Regions from separate parts of the Hymenobacter gelipurpurascens genome, predicted to be linked through region 2. Evidence: riboswitches for the same ligand, from Rfam matches in the RefSeq annotation. Region 2 holds a riboswitch; each other region holds the start of a gene.
The links. A riboswitch is a leader RNA that binds a small molecule or an ion and turns the genes downstream of it on or off. The one in region 2 is predicted to bind S-adenosylmethionine.
Positions count from the first base shown of each region.

Region 1 (3,471 bases), on a different contig from region 2:
ACGTCTGCGTTAGCCGTGAGGGCGTGGCATACCCATACCACGTTGTCGCGGGAGGCATTAAGACGTCCGTAGGTGTGGTAGGCCACTTCCACGTGCGGCAGCACAGCGCCGCTTTCCAGCCGGAGTGGCCTAGGTAACCGAAAAATTTGTTGGTCGATGTCAGACATAGGGCAAAAGCAAAAGCGGAGGCTGGTCTAGGCCAGCCTCCGCTTCGCTGGTCATGCAGTACTAATAAGTATGATTGAGGTATCGCAATTCGCGTTGCTCAATCCATGCGAAGCCGAAGCCTCACATTATTCCTGTTCCAAAGCCCGCGGGCTGAACCAGCAGACGCACTGGTTCAGCCCCGGCTATGGGCGGGCAGCTTAGTTCAACGGGTTCCTCTCTCACAAAAAATCCGTCGGGCTGCCCGCATTACGCCTGCTGAAGGTCAAGTTCTGGCTGTCCCCACGAAGCAGCAGCCACTTGTTCAACCCCTCTCTTGGTCTTAGACCTCCAGCGTAGCGGCGTGTTCTGGTTCCGGCTCGGGCAGCAGCGTGCTGCCATTAGCCTCGGCAGTGAGCGGGGCGGCGTTGCGCACCGCGTCAAAGGCCTGCTGCAAATCGGCGCGGATATCATCAAAATGCTCAATGCCCACCGAAATGCGCAGCAGCGTAGGCGTTACGCCGGCCGAAAGCTGCTCCTGCTCGGATAACTGCTGGTGCGTGGTGGCCGCGGGCTGAATGATGAGCGTTTTGGCGTCGCCTACGTTGGCCAAGTGGCTAATGAGCTTCAGGTTGTCAATGAATTGCGAGGCGGTTTCCTTACTGCCTTTGATGGCGAAAGTCAGCACGCCGCCGTAGCCGCGCTTCAGGTACTTCTGGGCCAGCTTGTGGTAGGGGCTGCTGGGTAGGCCAGGGTAATTCACGGCCTCTACCTGCGGATGCTGCTCCAGCCAGGTAGCTACGCGCAGGGCGTTTTCCACGGTGCGCTCCACGCGCAGGCTCAGCGTTTCGAGGCCCTGAATCAGCAGGAAGGAGTTGAAAGGGCTCTGCGACGGCCCGAAGTCGCGCAGACCTTCCACGCGGGCCCGGATGATGAAGGCGATGTTGCCAAACGGTCCATTCTTGCCGAAGACATCATTGAACACCAGCCCGTGGTAGCCTTCGGATGGCTCCGTGAATTGCGGGAACTTGCCGTTGCCGAAGTCGTATTTGCCGCCATCCACAATCACGCCGCCGATGCTGGTGCCGTGTCCGCCAATCCATTTCGTGGCCGATTCTACCACAATGTGGGCGCCGTGCTCCAAAGGGCGGAACAAGTAGCCACCAGCACCAAACGTGTTGTCTACGATCAGAGGCAGATCATGCTTGTTGGCAATGGCCGCAATGCGCTCAAAATCCGGAATGCTGAAGCTGGGGTTGCCGATGGTTTCCAGGTAGATAGCCTTCGTTTTGTCGTCGATCAGCTTCTCGAACTGCTCGGGCTGGTCGCCATCCGCAAAGCGAACTTCAATGCCCAACCGCTTGAAGGCCACCTTAAACTGGTTGTAGGTGCCGCCATACAAGTGCGAGGTCGAGACGAAGTTGTCACCGGCCTGCAGGATGTTGTTCAAGGCAATGAACTGCGCCGCCTGCCCCGAGGAAACCGCCAAGGCCGCCACACCGCCTTCGAGCGCGGCAATGCGCTGCTCAAACACGTCGGTGGTGGGGTTCATCAGGCGGGTGTAGATGTTGCCGAATTCCTTCAGAGCAAACAGGTTGGCGCCGTGCTCCGCATTCTTAAACACGTAAGAAGTGGTCTGGTACAGCGGAACGGCGCGGGCACCAGTTACGGGGTCGGGCTGCTGGCCAGCGTGGAGTTGCAAAGTCTCGAAGTGAAGGGCTGGAGTTGACATGACGATCTGGTCAGTAAGGAGTTATCGGAAGAAGGATAGAAGTCTGGAAGGGGAGTTGAGGTCACGATGAGACGTAGCGCAGACCGCCCAAAACCGGCTAAAAGTGGCGGTTAGGATGCGATGGGGCCTGTTGAGAGTGGCCTAGATGGCACAAACACTCTGAGGGCAGAACCAGGAAGAGGGGGAGGGGAGTTGTGCGGAGAAACCGGCCTACGGGCGGTTAGCTACAGCAACAACAGGCGCTGCAACAGCAGCGCATTCGCGCAGCAACGGGAGCGGCCACCGAAACGGCGGGAGCAACACAGAAACCCATCGGCGAGGCGGCGTGCAGCAAGGCAGCCGGGGCGGATGAGGTCAAACGGGCGAAAGCGGGGGTGTTTTCCATGGCACTCTGAGTTATATGCCCCGCCAGCAAAAGCTTGGTCGGGCAGGAATTGGCACCTTTCGCGCGGTCGAAGGTTGCCAGCGGGTCAGGGAGCCTGTTCTCTCGCCGCTTCTGTATAAATCCTATGAAAACTACTCTGCCGCGAGCAGAGGAGTACCGTGTTGGTGTTGCAAATGTATAGCCGGATTTGATATCTGCAATAGATTGGTAAAATATTTTTTCGCAGCGGCGGGTAGTGGCCTAGGCCACGAGCGAGTAAATGCCAGGGTGTGGTAAGTTGTTAGAAATGAGGTTTTAGTAGTTAATATTCGCGTTATGGTTGCTCTCGGCAAGTGCTGCATGCCACTGATCTTAACGGCTTCAGTGACTGCAAAGCCAAGCGAAAAACTTTTTTATTTTCAGTAAAATCGTCTGTTAAAGCATAAAAAAAGCTGCCTTTTGTGAAGGCAGCTTTTAGGATATTTCTAAGGAGGGCGAGTGGCCTAGAGCTTGGGTAGCGTCAGGACTTGGCCTACTTCAATGAGGTCGGGGTTGGAGCCGATAACGCCTTTGTTGGCGTCATAGATCTGGTGCCATTTGGCGGCATCGCCATAGTGGTGCTTGGCAATTTTGGAGAGCGAATCGCCGCTTACTACGGTGTAGGTATCGCCGGCGGCAGCGGTATTGCTGGCTGCGTTGGCATTGTTGCCGAAGAAATCGGTACCACCGCCAGCAGCGGGCTTATTAGCAGGCTCAACAGGTTTTTTATCGCCTTCGTTGGAGAGAAAATCAAACAGTCCCATAGCTAGTGCAAGTTAAAGGTGAGGAGAGGAAAAGGCCGGTTATCAAGCAGATGCAGGATGTCGGTAGTGCGTCTTACGCTAAGGCCTTTCAATAAGTTGTAAGGTTATGGAGGAGCTTAAGCTTAGTTGAACATCTTGGCGTAGGCTACCGTAAGAAGCGCAGTATTCGAACTCTCGCTGTCGGGCCTTATACCAGTCTGGCAGTATTCTTTTCATTCATCTCCCTACACCCATGAAAACGCAGTCCATTACCCTCCGCTATCTGGCCAGCCTGCTGATGTTGCTCGCCATTTTTACCACTTCCTGCGGCAGCAAAGAAGGCAAAGTAGAAGGCGTGAATATGCTCTATGGCAAAGACAGCAAAGTCTGGAAAACGGATAAAGAGCTGAGTTCAGCCGGCGACAAGGTGAAGCAAACAGATGCGCAGG
Region 1 covers NZ_FYEW01000002.1:772,912-776,382, reverse strand. The annotation lists gene metX (homoserine O-acetyltransferase MetX) at 1-167, opposite strand, end outside; gene CFT68_RS15125 (O-acetylhomoserine aminocarboxypropyltransferase/cysteine synthase family protein) at 488-1,876, opposite strand; SAM riboswitch class I at 2,270-2,383, opposite strand; gene CFT68_RS15120 (LysM peptidoglycan-binding domain-containing protein) at 2,744-3,043, opposite strand; gene CFT68_RS15115 (lipocalin family protein) at 3,276-3,471, shown strand, end outside.
Region 1: it holds a riboswitch for S-adenosylmethionine, as region 2 does, so the genes downstream of both, CFT68_RS15125 (O-acetylhomoserine aminocarboxypropyltransferase/cysteine synthase family protein) here and CFT68_RS06515 (phosphoadenylyl-sulfate reductase) in region 2, are expected to answer to the same signal.

Region 2 (3,471 bases):
GCGCTGCCCCGCATGGCCGCTTTCTACCGCGACACTACCCGCCTCAACACGGTGCTGGGCTGCTACCTGGCCCTGGGCATCGGGCTCAACCTCGATTTTATCTATGGCCTGATGCACAACCCCGCCCTGAAGGCCGGCACCACAGCCGTGCTGGTGCTGTTGGCAGCTCGTTTGTTCGATGGCATTACGGGCCTGAACGCGCTCATCGTCGTCACGTCGCCCCGATACCGTTACGATTTGCTGTTCAACATTTCGCTGGCGCTGGCCACTATTGGTCTGAACGCGGTGCTGATTCCTCGTGTAGGGTTGCTGGGCGCCGCCGTAGCGTATTTACTGGCCATCGTCTGCATAAACCTGGCCCGGACCTGGTTTGTGTGGCACAGCTACCGGATGCAGCCTCTCACGTGGCGTATAGCGCTCATCGTTGGCATTGCAGCCGTGGCAGGTGTGGCGGCCTGGCTGGTGCCGGAGTTTCCGTCGGCTTTCCTCACGATGCTGGTGCGCTCCGCCGTGCTTACGGCACTATATAGCGCTCTGATTTTACTCACCAAATCTGCCCCGGAAGTCAGTGCATTACTGGGCAGAATCCTGGCACGCAAACGCCAGTAGCATCATAAAACGCTAGTTTCACTTTACAGCGAAACACAGCGCCTGGCAGCATTACTGGATTTCTATCAGCAAGCGGGTGGCCTAGGCCACCCGCTTTTGTTTTGAGCTCGATATTCAGGTTTATTGCTTTTGCCGACGAGCAAGTATTCAGTTATAAAATCCTCTATAAAATTAAACTATTCCTTTACAATACTCCCACTAGGCCAGCAGATTCTCTTCCGAAAAATCAGCCCGCCCAAGATGGCGAAGGAACTGGCTAAAGCGGCTTAGCTTTAACCTGTATAAAAAATAAAATTTGGAAGTGTAAAATTTCGACCAGTACATTTGTAGCACCAATTCTTTCCCCATCAAAGGATTGTTTTTATACAGAGGCGTGGAGAGACAGGCTCTACGAAGCGCCGGCAACCATCCGTAAGTGCGGAACGGTGCCAAGTCCTGACCATATAAAAACAACAACGCCGTGAACCGCTTCGTCAACACCACCGCCGCTTCTGCCACCTCCGCTTCTGTACAGCATGGGTGTTGTGGTATGGCTACTCCCGTCTCTATGACCGGAGCCTGTTGTTGTTGCTAAGGGCCACACTCCTCCTTTTTTCCTGGTTTGTAGGCTGATTGAGCTTTTCTGACGTGCGTAAGTGCGCGTCTAGCTGAGTCGTCTGCACCCGCCTTTTTCGCCTGGCGAAACCGTGTACCTGTCGCCCCGCGACGTTGCGTTTCTGCTTGGGCCATTCTCGGCCGGACTGCTGCCCCTGCGGTGGCCTCTCCTCACTTCTCTTCTTGTTATGTCTGCAGCATCTGCTGCGCCGGCCGTCCTGCCCGAGCTCGACGACCTGCGCCTTCAGCTTACATCTGCTAACGCCCTGGAGCGCCTGCGTCTGGTGGCTGAGCGCTTCCCTGGCAAAGCCGTGTTTTCCACTTCCTTTGGACTGGAAGACCAGATTATCAGCCACTTGATTTTCGCACATGAGCTTCCTATCAAGGTATTCACGCTGGATACCGGGCGCAATTTTCAGGAGACCTATTCCACCTGGAACAAGACCCTCCTGAAATACGAACAGCGCATTGAAGTATACTTTCCGCGCCAGGAAAGCGTGCAGGAGCTGCTCCTCGCCAAGGGCCCCAACAGCTTCTACGAGAGCGTCGACAACCGCAAGGAGTGCTGCTACATCCGCAAAGTGGAGCCTCTGAATCGGGCGCTGGCGGGGCAGCAGGCCTGGGTAACCGGCATTCGGGCCGAGCAGTCACAGAACCGCCAAACCATGGACCCCGTGGAGTGGGACGCGGCGCATAAGCTCACCAAAATTCATCCGCTTTTCGACTGGACCTGGGAGCAGGCAGTGGCCTACGCCCAGGGAAACAGCATTCCCGTGAACCCGCTGCACCAACAAGGCTTCGTGAGCATTGGGTGCGCCCCCTGCACCCGGGCCATCAAACCAGGCGAAGACTTCCGGGCCGGCCGTTGGTGGTGGGAGGACCTTTCCGCCAAGGAGTGTGGCCTACACAGCACGGCTCATCACGACGGACCCGACCCGGTGGTAGAACCCGTGCCGGCGGGCTAGGCCGGGTAGAGACGCAACATTTTGCGTCTCGTCGCTAGAACGACTGGCCTAGGACAGCCAGCTAAATAACATCAACATACGGCAGACACAAAATAGTGTGTCTCTATAGCTGCCCAATGCAAAACGGTCATCCCGACAACACCATGAGTACTCCTCCATTTGATTACCTCGACCGGCTGGAAGCCGAATCCATTCATATCCTGCGCGAAGTAGCGGGCCAGTTTGAGCGTCCGGCACTGCTGTTTTCGGGCGGCAAAGACTCCATTGTGCTCACGCGCCTGGCCGAGAAAGCCTTTCGCCCCGGCCGCTTCCCCTTCCCGTTGGTACACGTGGATACTGGCCACAACTTCCCGGAAGTCCTGGCCTACCGCGACGATCTGGCCGCCCGCCTGGGCGAAAAGCTAATTGTGCGCAGCGTGGAAGACACCATCAAGCGCCAGCGCCTGCGCGAGCCCGGCGGCAAATATCCGAGCCGCAACCCGCTTCAGACCTACACGCTGCTGGAGGTAATTGAGGAGTTTGAGTTTGATGCCTGCATTGGGGGTGCCCGCCGCGACGAGGAAAAAGCCCGCGCCAAGGAGCGCATTTTCTCCGTGCGCGACGAGTTTGGCCAGTGGGACCCCAAGCGCCAGCGCCCCGAGCTCTGGAACGTATACAATGGCCGCATTCAGAAGGGCGAAAACGTGCGCGTATTCCCCATTTCCAACTGGACAGAGCTGGACGTGTGGCGCTATATCCAGCGAGAAAACATTCAGCTGCCGGATATCTACTTCGGCCACGAGCGCACCTGCGTGGTCCTGCCCTCGGGCCAGCTCCTAGGCCTGTCGGAGCATTTACACCTCGATGACGACGATGAAATCGTGACGCGCCAGGTGCGCTTCCGCACCGTGGGGGACTCTACGTGCACGGCCGCCGTGGAAAGCGACGCCGCCACCGTGGAAGACATCATTCAGGACCTGCTGCTGGCCAAAGTAAGCGAACGGGGCGCCACTCGCCTCGACGACAACATCTCGGAAGCCGGCATGGAAGACCGCAAGCGCAACGGCTATTTCTAAGTGGTGAAGTTGTGAAGGGTGAGGTTGTGAACTGACAACACGCTTCACCCGAACGACCAACTCACAATTTCACAACCTCACAATTTCACCTCATGGACTTACTCCGATTTATTACCTGCGGCAGCGTTGACGACGGCAAAAGCACCCTAATTGGCCGCTTGCTGTACGATTCCGAATCTGTGTCGCTGGATGTGCTGGCGGCACTGGAAAAGCGGCAGGCTTCTAACGGCGTCGTGGATCTGGCACTG
Region 2 covers NZ_FYEW01000001.1:1,526,797-1,530,267, forward strand. The annotation lists gene CFT68_RS06510 (lipopolysaccharide biosynthesis protein) at 1-609, shown strand, start outside; SAM riboswitch class I at 968-1,059, shown strand; gene CFT68_RS06515 (phosphoadenylyl-sulfate reductase) at 1,392-2,168, shown strand; gene cysD (sulfate adenylyltransferase subunit CysD) at 2,312-3,223, shown strand; gene CFT68_RS06525 (sulfate adenylyltransferase subunit 1) at 3,316-3,471, shown strand, end outside.

Region 3 (3,471 bases), on a different contig from region 2:
AGGGCCGCTTCGCCCACATTATCGGTGTGGCCGGCAATTTCCAGCTGCATGGTGGGCTGCTCGCGCAGGGTGCGGGCCAAGGCGTTCAGGGTGGGGCGGGAGCTGGGCAGCAAGGTCGCGGTGCTTTGCGTGAAGTAGAGGTTGGGCAGCGTCACGGCCGCCCCTTTGCTGAGACTTGCCACGTCCGGGAGGTTAACAGGTGTGGTATCTGGCGCTACGGATTTTAAAGGCGCAGGCTTTGGGACAACGACTGGCCTAGCGCGGCGTGCTACCCGTGGAGCTACTGCAGGTGGTGTTGCAACCATTCTTCGGGAGCTGGGCGCTAAGGGAGCTGCAGGCGTTTTAACCGGCGCTACCGCCACAGCAGGCGCCGGCTTAGGCTTAGCTTCTACCATCATTAAAACATTGGCCGGTATGTTCTCATACAGATTGGCGCTCGGAATTGGCTGGGGCTGATTCATCACCTCTGGCAGTTGCCACGCCAGTTGAGCCTTAGAGTCCCGGTCAGATTGATAATACTCTACCCGCACCGCGTAGTAACCGCCAGCTTTCATTTTGAGGTGCGCCGTGGAGATGGTAGCGGGCTGATTGCGCCAGGAGTCCAGCACTTTCTTACCGCCAATCCAGACGCGCATGCCGTCATCGGTGGCAATCTGGAAGGTGTAAAGCCCCGTTACCGGCGCGTAGATGTGCCCGGCCCAGCGCACCGAAAAATACTCGCCCGGCACGCCTGGCCCCGGCGACACAAAATGGTCGCCGTTAGGGCCGATAGTCCAGTTAAAGTCAATACCTGGGTCAGTGCGCGTCAGCACTAACGTCTCAAAGTTCTTGCCCCCGTAGTATTGCCCGCGTAGGCCAGTGCCGGGCTGATGCTGCGCCAGCGCTAGGCCACTTATTAGCAGTAAAGCAGTCGTCAGGCCTGCACGATAAAAAGATAAAGAAACCATAACAGCTAGGTGATAAAAGATTGAGCTTAAGATGCACACCGGGCCTTGTGCTGCAAAGTCTATTCAACGAGTACAGAGCTTAAGCTCAACGAACCGATTTCTCAAGTATATATAGTATTCCACCATTTTGTATAAGTAAATCTCATGCTGAGCATGTGGCGCATCAAGCCAGAGACTGAAGCATTTCGCGTACTGACGCTACAGTAGTAATAGCCCTCCCGCCCGTCATCCTGAGCTTGCGAAGGATCTTATCAGGTCTGACCGACTGGCCTAGCGCCTCGTGCTACCGTGAGAAGATCCTTCGCAAGCTCAGGATGACGGGCGGGAGGGACGGACAACAGTTAACTGTCCTAATAAGCTATTTGTGCCCCGTAGGCCACTCCAAAACCCGCCACATTGAAATTTGAAGATTCCCGTTGTATCTTCGCTGTGTTACTTATCCAGAAAGACCGAGGGATTGGGCCCTATGACGTCTTAGCAACCTGAAATAAAACAAGGTGCTAATTCCCTTTTCAAACCGTTTCGGCGGTCTGGAAGAAGATAAGAACAGGACGCGCTTCCCGCACGGCTCTCTCTGGATAGGCACTTTTTCGCTGCCGAAATACTTGAAGAGCCGATATGCCGACCGTCACTGACTCCCCGCTCCACGATATTCTTGCCAAGCGCGTCCTGATTCTGGACGGTGCTATGGGCACCATGATTCAGCGTCATAAGCTGGAAGAGGCTGACTTCCGTGGCTCACGCTTCGCGGATCATCCCAAGCCTCTGCGCGGCAACAACGACCTGCTCAGCATCACGCGCCCCGACATCATCAAAGGCATCCACGCCGACTACTTCGCGGCCGGCGCCGACATGGTGGAAACCAACACGTTCAGCGGCACTACCATCGCCCAGGCAGATTACGCCCTGGAGCACATCGTGTACGAGCTCAACTACGAGTCGGCGCGCATTGCCAAGGAGGTAGCCGACGATTTTACGGCCCAGAACCCCAGCAAGCCCCGCTTCGTGGCCGGCGCCGTCGGCCCCACCAACCGCACCGCTAGCCTCTCCCCCGACGTGAACCGCCCCGGCTTCCGGGCCGTGACGTTTGATGAGCTGGCTACGGCTTACCACGAGCAAGTGCGTGGCCTAGTAGATGGTGGATCCGACGCTCTGCTCATCGAAACCATCTTCGACACGCTGAACGCTAAAGCGGCGTTGTACGCGGTGCAGAAGTTCTTTGATGAAGGCGGCCGCGTGGTGCCCATCATGATTTCCGGTACCATTACCGACGCTTCCGGCCGCACTCTCTCGGGGCAGACGGTGGAGGCCTTCTGGAACTCGATTCGCCACCTGCCCCTGCTGAGCGTGGGCCTGAACTGTGCCCTCGGAGCCGATCAGTTGCAGGTGTATATCAAAGAGCTGAGCCGCATTGCTGATGTGCACATATCGGCTTACCCGAATGCCGGTTTGCCGAACGCGTTTGGCGGCTACGATGAATCGGCCCAGGAATTTGCAGGGGTAGTAGAAAACTACCTCAAAGAAGGCCTCGTGACGGTGGTAGGTGGTTGTTGCGGCACTACGCCTCAGCACATTGGAGAACTGGCCCGCCTGGCAGAAAAGTATGAGCCGCGCAAGCTGCCGGAGCTACCCAAAGTAACTCGCCTGAGTGGCCTAGAGCCCTTCGGCATCACGGAAAACAGCCTGTTTGTGAACGTAGGTGAGCGGTGCAACGTGACTGGCTCCCGGGCCTTTGCTCGCCTCATCCGGACCGGCAACTACGAAGCCGCCCTGCAGGTAGCCCGCGACCAGGTGGAAGGCGGCGCCCAGGTTATCGACGTGAACATGGACGAAGGTATGCTCGACTCGGAGCAGGCCATGACCACGTTCCTGAACCTCATTGCCTCGGAGCCCGACATTTCGCGGGTGCCGATTATGATTGACTCCTCGAAGTGGAGCGTGCTGGAAGCCGGCCTCAAGTGCGTGCAGGGCAAGAGCATCGTAAACTCTATCTCGCTCAAGGAAGGTGAGGAAACCTTCAAGGAGCGCGCCCGCACCGTTCGGCAGTACGGCGCCGCCGTGGTGGTTATGGCCTTCGATGAGAACGGCCAGGCCGACACACTGGAGAAGCGCATCGAAATCTGCCAGCGCAGCTACGACATTCTGGTGAATGAAGTAGGCTTCCCCGCCGAAGACATCATTTTCGACCCCAACATCCTGACGGTAGGCACCGGCATGGAGGAGCACCGCAACTATGCGCTGGACTTCATTGAAGCTGTCCGCTGGATCAAGCAGAACCTGCCCGGCGCCCTCACCAGCGGCGGCGTCAGCAACATCAGCTTCAGCTACCGCGGCAACGACGTGGTGCGCGAAGCCATGCACTCGGCCTTCCTCTACCACGCCATCCAGGCCGGCCTGGATATGGGCATCGTGAACCCCAGCCAGCTGGCGGTGTACGACGAAGTACCCAAAGATCTGCTGGAGCTGGTGGAAGACGTGCTGCTAAACCGCCGCCCCGACGCCACTGAGCGCCTCGTCGACTTTG
Region 3 covers NZ_FYEW01000002.1:1,170,277-1,173,747, forward strand. The annotation lists gene CFT68_RS16815 (PA14 domain-containing protein) at 1-947, opposite strand, end outside; SAM riboswitch class I at 1,381-1,494, shown strand; gene metH (methionine synthase) at 1,566-3,471, shown strand, end outside.
Region 3: it holds a riboswitch for S-adenosylmethionine, as region 2 does, so the genes downstream of both, metH (methionine synthase) here and CFT68_RS06515 (phosphoadenylyl-sulfate reductase) in region 2, are expected to answer to the same signal.

Region 4 (3,471 bases), 190 kb from region 2:
CACTGGAGCAGGAACAGATCGACGCCCACAGCTTCGAAGGCGGCGATGCGCTCGGCTACCTGGTCGGGGGTGCCGGTGAGGCCGGAGCGCAGGCCACGGTTCGAGACCGAGTAATCCTGCAGCGATACCTGGTTTTCGAGCTGAGTGCCAGCCAGCCACTGCTGGTAGTTTTTGTAGCCGGCCGCCGAACCGTTCACGTTGGTGATGCGCTCCAGCTCCTTCTTCACTTCCTGCTCCGTGTTGCGCACCACAGAGTAGGCAGCCACCCCAAACTTCATGGGTGGCAAGCCGAGCTTCTCACGGCGCTGGCTCAGGTCCTGAATGCGGCGGCCGATGGCCTCGGGCTCGTCGCCGTGCATGACGTAGCCGTCGCACTGTGCGGCAATGAGGTTTTTGGCGGCTTCCGATTCGCCACCGGCGTAGAGGAACGGCCGGGGGCGCGACACCGGCTTGGGCTGCAGAATGGAGTCGGTTACCTTGTAGAACTTGCCCTCGAAGGTGAAGTGGTCCTGCTTCCAGAGGTTATCGACCACGTGCAGCCACTCGGCGGTGCGGGCGTAACGGTCGTCGTGCTGCTCGAAGTGCACGCCGTACTTCTTGGCCTCATCCTGCCACCACGACGACACCACGTTCAATGACAACCGGCCACCACTGATGTGGTCGATGTTGGCGGCTTGCTTGGCCAGCAGGGCCGGCGAGTGGAAGGTGGGCCGCACGGCCACCATCAGCTCTAGTTTCTTCGTGACGGCGGCCAGGGCGGCGGCCGTGCTCCAGGCATCCAGGGAAGGGGCTTCTTCGCCCTTGATATCGTTGAGATTCAGCTCCGCGATGAGCGAAAGGTCGTAGCCGAGCTCTTCGCTGCGTTGGGCCAGCGTTTTCACATAGTCCCAGTCGGCGCGCATGTTTTCGTCCTCGACGTTGCGCAGCCACCCGCCAAAAACGGGCATCCAATATCCGTATCTCATTATTGTGCGATGAGGTCAGCGGGGGAAGAAGTAATGAAATCAGCACCAACAGGTGCTGCGCCTGACTTAGCGCCGGGCAGCTGCGTTTCGAGGTAGTCCACGAAGCGGGCGTAGGGGTCGAAGCCCACCACATTCACGGCGTCGGCCACGAAGTTGGAGAGGGCGTTGATGTCGTAGAATAGCACGTCGCCGGTGCGGTCATCAATCAGGTATTCGATGCCACCCACGTCAATCTTAGCAGCGGCCACAATGCGCTCCACGGCTTCAATTACCTCGGCTGGGGGCGTGAAAGCTTCCACCTGAATACCTTTTTTAGGCGCCTCCGTGAGGCAGAACTCCGCCGATTGTTCCTCCGGAATCTGGCAGATTTCGGCGGGGCAGAGGTTGAAACTTTCGCCGGTGGTGTACACCTTCATGGCGTACAGAAACTTGCCATTCAGCGTTTCTACGCGGTGAATGTTGCCGCCGTGGGGCGTTACGTATTCCTGTACCAAGGCCGTTTGGTCGATGCCTAGGTCAATCTGGCCAGCGGCCACGGCCGCCTCTACGCCTTCAATCGTGTCAAAGCGGATAATGCCCGCGCCGCTGCCGCCAATGTTCACTTTCACCACGATGGGGAACTGCAGTTGCCGGGCGGCATCTGCAATACGTGAGGCGTGGTTTACTACAAAGGACTTCGGGAACTTCAGGCCCAATGAAGAGAACAAGGAAAGCTGACGGGCCTTGTTAGTTTCGATGGCCGTAGCCGCCGAGCCATTGATAATGCGCGTACCAATACGCTCCAGGTGCGTGGCATAGCCAGCCGTGTGGAAGATGCCCTGGCCGTGACCGCGCAAATAGGCTGAGGAACTCATGCGGTTCACTACCAAGGAGTAGCGGCTCTCTTTTTCCGAGGGGTCGAAGAGGTGATGAGCGGCGTCGATTTTCTCGTAGGCCAGTCCGCGGCGGTCCAGCTCGGCAAACAGGGGCTTAAACCACTCAGGGTGTTCGAAATAGATGCCAATGGGCTTTTGAGCGTGCGACATGAAGTAAGGAGGGGAAATAATGGAAACAGCGAAAAGAAACCGGCCTACCTAAGCGGTTTTCGGCCAGCGAAAAGCTCAGCGCCGGACAGGCGCAGATGTATTCTGAGAGAAGCACGTAGTGGCCTATAAGCCTGCTGAAACCCGATTCTCTGGCGCTAGTGGCCTACACGACAGCCAACCCGCGAGAGTACACGGCCGCCGAATCGGCGCAGCAGAAAACACAGAGAAGGTAAAGCGCCGGCAGAAATCAGCGCAGCGGCCGCCAGCATTCCCAATGAATGCATCGGGGAAGGCGAAAACCGTAGACTACGAAGCGTAGAGGCTACCTAACAACAACAACCCATGCACACGCAAGGCATGCAAACGGCCTGGGTGCGCAGGGCACAACAAGGCTGTTGCATAGCAACGAAAGCGGGAGAAGGGGCGAGAAAGTTGTTGGTAGTAGCCACGGCAACTTGTTTTTATATGGTCAGGACTTGGCACCGTTCCAGCTCATCACTGGGGGTTGCCGGCGTTTCGTCGAGCCTGTCTCTCCACGCCTCTGTATAAAAACAATCCTTTGGTCAGAAAGAATTGACTCCTCAAAGGTAAGGCGTCAGAATTGAAAGTTGCAATAGTGGCCTAGCCGCAATATTTCGGGGTAAGTTTATACGTCTAGGCACTACACGAGAAAGCCGCCGCCACTCAGCCCTGAGTGAGCGGCGGCTTGGCCTTTTGGTGAAAAACGGGCTGCCTATTTCTTCACAGTAGTGGTAGGCGTCCAGCCGCCGCCCAGGGAGCGATATAGATCGATGAGGCGCAGGAACTGCTGGCGGCGGGTATTGCTCAGGTTCAACTCAGCTTCCAGCACGCTGCGCTGGGCCGTGATGACCTCCAGATAGGTGGCGTAGTTGGCTTTAAACAGGTCATCGGAGATGGAAACGGCCTGGTTGAGAGCTTCTACTTCTTGCTGCTGCAACTCGTACATGCGCTGGTAGTTGCCGATGCCGCGCAGGTTGGTTACCACTTCCTCGAAGCCCGTTTGCATAGCTTTCTGATACTCAAAGTAGGCCACCTGCTGCTCGGCGGCGGATCGGCTGTAGTTGGCCTTGAGCGCGTTGCGGTTGATGATCGGACCCGCAAGTCCGGCCAGCGCACCAATAGCTAAGGAACTAGGCGCATTGAACAGGAGGGAAGCTTTGTAGGCATTCAGGCCCACGTACGGCGTGAGCGTGAGCGAAGGCAGAAAGGCGGCGCGGGCGGCAGCAACATCGGCGCGGGCGGCCACCAGCTCCAGCTCAGCTTGTTGCACATCGGGGCGCTTTAGGAGCATAGTGGCGGGCAAACCGGCCTGCACACGGGCGGGTAAGGGCTGCTGCAAAATGGGCAAGCCACGCGCAATGCGCTGCGGATAACGGCCTAGTAGTCGGTTTAGCTCGTTTTCGGCGGCTACAATGCGCTGACGGGCTTCGGCTTCCAGGCTGCGGGTGCGCAGGAGCTGC
Region 4 covers NZ_FYEW01000001.1:1,338,404-1,341,874, reverse strand. The annotation lists gene CFT68_RS05695 (LLM class flavin-dependent oxidoreductase) at 1-965, opposite strand, end outside; gene CFT68_RS05690 (ATP-grasp domain-containing protein) at 965-1,990, opposite strand; SAM riboswitch class I at 2,449-2,542, opposite strand; gene CFT68_RS05685 (efflux transporter outer membrane subunit) at 2,724-3,471, opposite strand, start outside.
Region 4: it holds a riboswitch for S-adenosylmethionine, as region 2 does, so the genes downstream of both, CFT68_RS05690 (ATP-grasp domain-containing protein) here and CFT68_RS06515 (phosphoadenylyl-sulfate reductase) in region 2, are expected to answer to the same signal.